DNA from 2 places in the Pseudomonas sp. FSO-7 genome. Region 2 is predicted to be linked to the other one. Evidence: predicted binding sites of a transcription regulator. Region 2 holds the regulator's gene; the other holds the start of a gene.
The links. Region 2 encodes FliA, which starts transcription of late flagellar genes. Its sites were predicted from a motif close to CTAAAGTTTNNNNNNNNNNNGCCGNTAA; they were not measured.

Region 1: the regulator FliA is predicted to act here: its motif matches at 1,356-1,383, upstream of AC515T_RS13670 (methyl-accepting chemotaxis protein).

The regions. Positions count from the first base shown of each region.
Region 1 covers NZ_CM184193.1:3,136,353-3,139,874, forward strand. Annotated here, with positions in the region: gene AC515T_RS13670 (methyl-accepting chemotaxis protein) at 1-1,317, opposite strand, end outside; gene AC515T_RS13675 (DUF4212 domain-containing protein) at 1,565-1,831, shown strand; gene AC515T_RS13680 (sodium:solute symporter family protein) at 1,843-3,522, shown strand, end outside.
Region 2 covers NZ_CM184193.1:1,858,158-1,861,679, forward strand. Annotated here, with positions in the region: gene flhF (flagellar biosynthesis GTPase FlhF) at 1-351, shown strand, start outside; gene fleN (flagellar synthesis regulator FleN) at 467-1,297, shown strand; gene fliA (RNA polymerase sigma factor FliA) at 1,294-2,037, shown strand; gene AC515T_RS08190 (chemotaxis response regulator CheY) at 2,204-2,575, shown strand; gene AC515T_RS08195 (protein phosphatase CheZ) at 2,594-3,379, shown strand; gene AC515T_RS08200 (chemotaxis protein CheA) at 3,410-3,522, shown strand, end outside.

The DNA.
Region 1 (3,522 bases), 1.3 Mb from region 2:
GCTGGCGCGGGTGATGGCGGCATCCAGCTTGCCGTGGCCGAGCACGAAACGACCGAGCAGCGCCTGGACCTTTTCGGCCACGCCGGACAGGTCGCGGGTGGCCGTTGCCGAATGCTGCATGCGCTGGTCGATCAACTGGCTGTCGGCATGGATCTGGGTGACCCGGTCGTTGATCCCGGTGTTGCTGTCGGCGAACTCTTGGATATGGGTCGCGATGTCCGCCAGCTTGCCGTTGGTGGATTCGAAATCGCCGATCATGCTTTCGAAATGGCCGGAGGCGCGTTCCACCACTTTCTGGGTTTCCCGGGCGCTGTGGCTGATCTGCGTAGTCTGCTCGTGGGTGGAGCTGACTTCCTCGAGCATGGCGTCGATGTTGCGCGAGATATCGTCGGTGGCCCGGCTGACGTTCTGGGCCAAGGTGCGCACTTCATCGGCCACCACCGCGAAGCCGCGGCCGCTTTCGCCGGCCCGGGCGGCTTCGATGGCGGCATTGAGGGCCAGCAGGTTGGTCTGGGCAGAGATCTGCTGGATCAACCCGACAATCGACTTGATGCTTGAGGACCGCTGGTTCAAGGCGCTCACCAGGGTGGCGAATTCACCGAGGCTGTTGGAGATTTCACTGATGTTGCCGGTCACTTCCAGCAGCTCGGCGTAGGAGTCGCGGGCCATGCTCAGGTTCTGGGCGGTGGTGCTGGAGATGCCCTGGGTTTGGCGCGAGACTTCTTCGATGCGGCCCACGGCGGTGTTGCTCTGGTCCATCACTTCCTTGGCGAATCGGGCCTGGTGGGTGGCGCTGTCGCTGGAGTCGCTGATGTTCTTCAGCGAGCGTGCCGACTCGACGGCGATGTGTACGGTCAGCGCCTGGACGTTGCTGATGATTTCCCGCTGCTTGGCCAGGAAACGGTTGCAAGTGCCGGCCAGCACACGGATCTCGTCGTGGGTCACCAGCGGCAGGTCCTTGGACAGGTCGCCTTCGCCGTTGGCGATCTCTTCCAGGGCCTTGGTCATGGCGGTGACCGGGCGCACGATGAGGTGGCGGAAATACCAGACCATGAAGCTGATCATGCCCAGCGTCAGCACCGCGCCGAAGAGCAGGGCATGGGTCAGGCTATCGAGCCGGTCTTCAATCTGCCCCAACAAGGCGCCGTCCAGTTGCGCGTTGCGCAATAGCAGCAGGATCTCGGCGCGGGCGCTGAGGGCAACCCAATAGAGCAAGCCACTGACCAGCACCAACAGGAAAAGGCTCGAGAGCTTTTTGGTGAGAGTATCGAAAAACTGCATTTCGATAGACTCGTACAAGGCCTTTAACGTCTGCATGCCGCTGCTCCTGGGCAAAAAAATCTCTTAATGGAATACATTCGACCGCGAGCGCCAAAGCTTTAGGGCGGGAGGGCGATTTGATATCACTCCGGCATTTAGATGCTGTTTAACGCTCCCGATGGTGATTAGGCAGGGATGTCAATACTTACTGGCGCGAATTAGACGAAAGTCGTACTAGCGTCATGCCCAGTGACTGCTACGGTTTGAAGTGCAAAACAATAAAAACAAACGGGAGGGCACCTCCATGTCCACTGAAAAGCAACAGGCTGCGCGCGCCTACTGGAAGGAAAACCTACGCTGGATGGTGATATTGCTGGCCATCTGGTTTCTGGTGTCCTTCGGCTTCGGTATTTTGCTGGCTGATGCACTCAACACCGTCAGTTTCTTCGGTACACCCTTGGGGTTCTGGTTTGCCCAGCAGGGTTCCATCTACGTCTTTGTGCTCGAGATCTTCTTCTATGTCTGGAAGATGAATCAGCTCGATCGCAAATATGACGTCCACGAAGACTGAGGGCGGCGCACATGGACACAAAAACCCTGATCTATCTGATCGTAGGCGCCTCCTTCGCCTTGTACATCGCGATTGCAATCTGGACGCGTGCCGGTTCCACCAGCGAATACTACGTCGCCAGCAAGGGCGTGCATCCGGTACTCAACGGCATGGCCACCGGCGCGGACTGGATGTCAGCGGCGTCGTTCATCTCCATGGCCGGGATCATTGCCTTCGCCGGTTACGACGGTTCGGTCTACCTGATGGGCTGGACCGGTGGCTACGTGCTGTTGGCAATGTGCCTGGCGCCGTACCTGCGAAAATTCGGCAAGTTCACCGTACCCGAGTTCGTCGGGGCACGTTATTACTCGCAGACGGCGCGGGTGGTGGCGGTGATCTGCGTGATCTTCATCTCCTTTACCTATGTGGCAGGGCAGATGCGCGGCGTTGGGATCGTCTTTTCCCGTTACCTGGAAGTGGATATCAACGTCGGTGTCATGATCGGCATGGCCATCGTGTTCTTTTATTCGGTATTGGGCGGCATGAAGGGCATCACCTACACCCAAGTGGCGCAGTATTGCGTGATGATCTTTGCCTACATGGTGCCGGCGATTTTCATCTCGATCATGATCACCGGCAACCCGATACCGCAGTTGGGCTTTATCAGCGAGGCCGCCGGCTCGGGGCAGAGCGTGATCGAGCGGCTCAACGGTTTGGGCGCTGAATTGGGCTTCACCGCCTATACCAACGGCACCAAGTCGACCATGGACGTGTTTTTCATCACCATGGCGCTGATGGTCGGCACCGCGGGCCTGCCCCACGTGATCGTGCGGTTCTTTACCACCCCCACCGTTCGGGATGCACGCAAGTCGGCAGGCTACGCATTGCTGTTCATCGCCATCCTTTACACCACCGCGCCGGCCGTGGCGGCATTCGCGCGGACCAATCTGCTGACCTCCATCCCTAATGTCAGTTATGCCACCGCGCCGGCCTGGTTCAAGGCCTGGGAAAACTCCGGGCTGATTGCGTGGGCGGACAAGAACAACGACGGCATCATCCAATACAGCCCGGGTGCGGCCCTGGTCGGAGCGCCGAGTTTTACCGGTGAGCGTGGGGCGCATGAGCAACGATTGCTCACGAACCAGCTCTCGCCGGTGCCCAATGAACTCTATGTCGACAACGACATCATGGTGCTGGCCAACCCCGAGATCGCCGGCCTGCCGGGGTGGGTGATCGCGTTGATCGCGGCGGGTGGCCTGGCGGCGGCGCTTTCGACGGCAGCGGGGCTGTTGCTGGTGATCTCCACCTCGATTTCCCATGACCTGCTCAAAAGCAACATCATGCCCAGGATCAACGAAAAGCAGGAGTTGCTCGCGGCACGTATTGCCGCCGGTGCGGCGGTGCTGATCGCCGGATTGTTCGGCATCTATCCTCCCGCATTCGTCGCCCAGGTGGTTGCGTTCGCCTTCGGCTTGGCGGCGTCTTCGTTCTTCCCGGTGATTGTCATGGGGATCTTCTCCAAGCGCATGAACCGCGAAGGTGCGATCGCGGGGATGATCGTCGGGCTGACCTTCACGTTCACTTACATCGTCTACTTCAAGTTCATCAACCCGACGATGAACACGGCTGAACATTGGTGGCTGGGGGTTTCCCCTGAAGGCATCGGCACGTTGGGCATGCTCTTCAACTTCTTGGCCGCTGTGGTGGTGTCA
Region 2 (3,522 bases):
GGACGCGGCATCAAGTCAAAAAATTATCTCGTGTTGGCAACCACCAGCCAGAAACAGGTTCTAACCGCCGCGTACCACAGCTACAAACGCTGCGGGCTGGCCGGCTGCATCCTGACTAAGCTGGACGAAACGGCCAGCCTGGGCGAGGTGTTGAGCCTGGCGATCGGTCATGAACTGCCGGTGGCCTACCTGACCGATGGGCCGCGGATCCCGGATGATTTGCATCTGCCGCGCCGTCATCAACTGGTCAGTCGTGCCGTGAGTGTGCAAATGCAGGAAGAACCCAGCGAAGAAGCCATGGCTGACATGTTCGCTGACATCTACCACAGCCCGACCAAACAGGTCGGCTGAGGTAATCATGAATATTTTTTGTACCTACATCGATGGTCTGCCATGCATTGTTCCTTATGCGAACGCGCAGCCAGTAATGTGGCCTCCGTCTAAGAAGACAAGGTAAAGAACGAACATGGGCAGCATGCATCCCGTACAGGTGATCGCGGTGACCGGCGGCAAAGGTGGCGTCGGGAAGACTAACGTGTCAGTGAACTTGTCCCTGGCTCTGGCAGAGCTTGGCCGACGGGTCATGCTGCTGGACGCCGACCTGGGCCTGGCGAACGTCGACGTGCTGCTGGGGCTTACCCCCAAACGCACCCTGGCGGACGTGATCGAAGGCCGTTGCGAACTGCGCGACGTGCTCTTGCAGGGGCCGGGCGGGATTCGCATCGTGCCCGCTGCCTCCGGCACCCAGAGCATGGTTCACCTGACCCCGGCGCAGCATGCGGGCCTGATCCAGGCCTTCAGCGACATCGGCGACAACCTCGATGTGCTGGTGATTGACACTGCCGCCGGCATCGGCGACTCGGTTGTCAGTTTCGTCCGCGCCGCCCAGGAAGTGCTGCTGGTGGTCTGCGACGAACCGACGTCCATCACCGACGCCTACGCCCTGATCAAACTGCTGAACCGCGACTATGGCATGAACCGCTTCCGCGTCCTGGCCAACATGGCCCAGAGCCCGCAGGAAGGACGCAACCTGTTCGCCAAGTTGACCAAGGTCACCGATCGCTTCCTGGACGTCGCCCTGCAATACGTCGGCGCCGTGCCGTACGACGAAAGCGTACGCAAGGCCGTCCAGAAGCAACGTGCCGTTTATGAAGCTTTTCCACGTTCCAAGTGCGCGCTGGCGTTCAAGGCGATCGCCCAGAAGGTCGATACCTGGCCCCTGCCGGCCAACCCCCGCGGGCATCTGGAATTTTTCGTCGAGCGTCTTGTGCAACAAACAGCAGGGCCCGTGCTATGACAGCCAGCGGTTACAACCATCTCTACAAAAAATCGGCACGGGACGCCCAATACGAACTGATCGAGCGTTACGCGCCATTGGTCAAGCGTATCGCCTACCACTTGCTGGCGCGGTTGCCGGCCAGTGTCCAGGTCGAGGACTTGATCCAGGCCGGCATGATCGGCCTGCTTGAAGTGTCGAACAAATACGACGCCAGCAAAGGCGCCAGTTTCGAGACCTATGCCGGTATTCGCATTCGCGGGGCGATGCTCGATGAAGTCCGCAAGGGCGATTGGGCGCCGCGTTCGGTGCACCGCAATACCCGTATGGTCAGTGACGCGATTCGCGCAATTGAAGCGAAAACCGGGCGTGACGCTAAAGATCACGAAGTTGCGGCCGAACTCCAGTTGAGTCTCGACGATTATTACGGGATTTTGAACGATACCTTGGGCAGCCGCCTGTTCAGTTTCGACGACCTGTTGCAGGACGGCGAACACGAAGGGCTGCACGAGGATAACGCGAGTGCTCACATGGAGCCGTCGCGTGACCTGGAAGATGAGCGTTTCCAGAGCGCGCTGGCGGAGGCGATTGCCAATTTGCCGGAGCGTGAGCGGCTGGTCTTGGCGCTGTACTACGACGAAGAGCTGAACCTCAAGGAAATCGGTGAGGTCCTGGGGGTCAGTGAATCGCGGGTCAGCCAGTTACACAGCCAGTGCGCGGCCCGTTTGCGGGGGCGTTTGGGGGAGTGGCGAGCGCGTTGACAGGCAGTGTGGGGACACTGCGACGAGGCTGGCCTGGCAGGTACTGCGCCAGTCTCCATCCGTTGTGCTCCAGACCGTTGTCGAGTGTTGTGCCGGATTGATTGAAATGGCGCGTCCAGGTGCTGGGCGCGTTTAAGACTGCTTGGAGGTCGAATTGGACAAGAACATGAAAATCCTCATCGTTGATGACTTCTCAACGATGCGGCGGATCATTAAAAACCTGTTGCGTGACCTTGGGTTCACCAACACGGCCGAAGCAGATGACGGGACCACTGCGCTCCCGATGTTGCACAGTGGCAACTTCGATTTTCTGGTTACCGACTGGAACATGCCGGGCATGACCGGTATCGACCTGCTGCGCCAGGTGCGTGCCGACGAAAAACTCAAGCACCTTCCGGTGCTGATGGTCACTGCCGAAGCCAAGCGCGAGCAGATCATCGAAGCGGCCCAGGCCGGTGTAAACGGCTATGTGGTCAAACCCTTCACGGCCCAGGCGTTGAAAGAGAAGATCGAAAAAATCTTCGAACGCATCGGTTAACGGCGCCACGGGGGAGCTATGGACAACGAATCTTCAATGGGCGATTTCGAATCGACCCTGAAAAAACATGCCCGCGAACTGGTCGACAGCCTTGAAAAAGGTCGTTTTGGCGATGCGGTTCAAATGATCCATGAGCTCAACCAGACCCGTGACCGCGGTCTGTATCAGGAAGTGGGCAAGCTCACGCGTGAACTGCACAGCGCGATTGTCAATTTCCAGATCGACCCGCACATGCCGCAGGCCGAGGAAGTCTCCCAGATCACCGACGCCACCGAGCGCCTGGGGTATGTGGTCAAGCTGACCGAAGCCGCGGCCAACCGCACCATGGACCTGGTGGAGAGCGCGACGCCGCTGGTCAACGGCCTGAGCGAAGAGGCTCAGGCCTTGAGCACCGACTGGGGCCGGTTCATGCGTCGCGAAGTCGGTGCTGAAGAGTTTCGGGAGCTGGCCCGTCGGGTCGACGGTTTCCTGGCGCGCAGCAGCACCGAGAACCGCGCCGTGGCAAGCAACCTCAACGACATTCTGCTGGCCCAGGACTATCAAGACCTGACCGGCCAGGTGATCAAGCGTGTGACCCAGTTGGTCACCGAAGTGGAAAGCAACCTGCTCAAACTGGTGTTGATGGCCAGCCAGGTCGACCGCTTTGCAGGCATCGAACACGACCGTGAAGCGATGCTTGCTGAAAAAGATCCACAAAAACATCTCTCTCAGGGTGAAGGTCCGCAAATTCATGCCGATAAAAGAGAAGACGTTATGTCCGGTCAGGACGATGTGGACGATTTGCTGTCCAGCCTTGGATTCTGAGTTTTAGCCCTGTTTTAGGAGCAGCCATTAATGAGCTTCGGCGCCGATGAAGAGATCCTTCAGGATTTCCTGGTTGAGGCCGGCGAGATTCTAGAGCAACTGTCCGAACAGCTGGTCGAGCTGGAAAGCCGACCAGATGATGC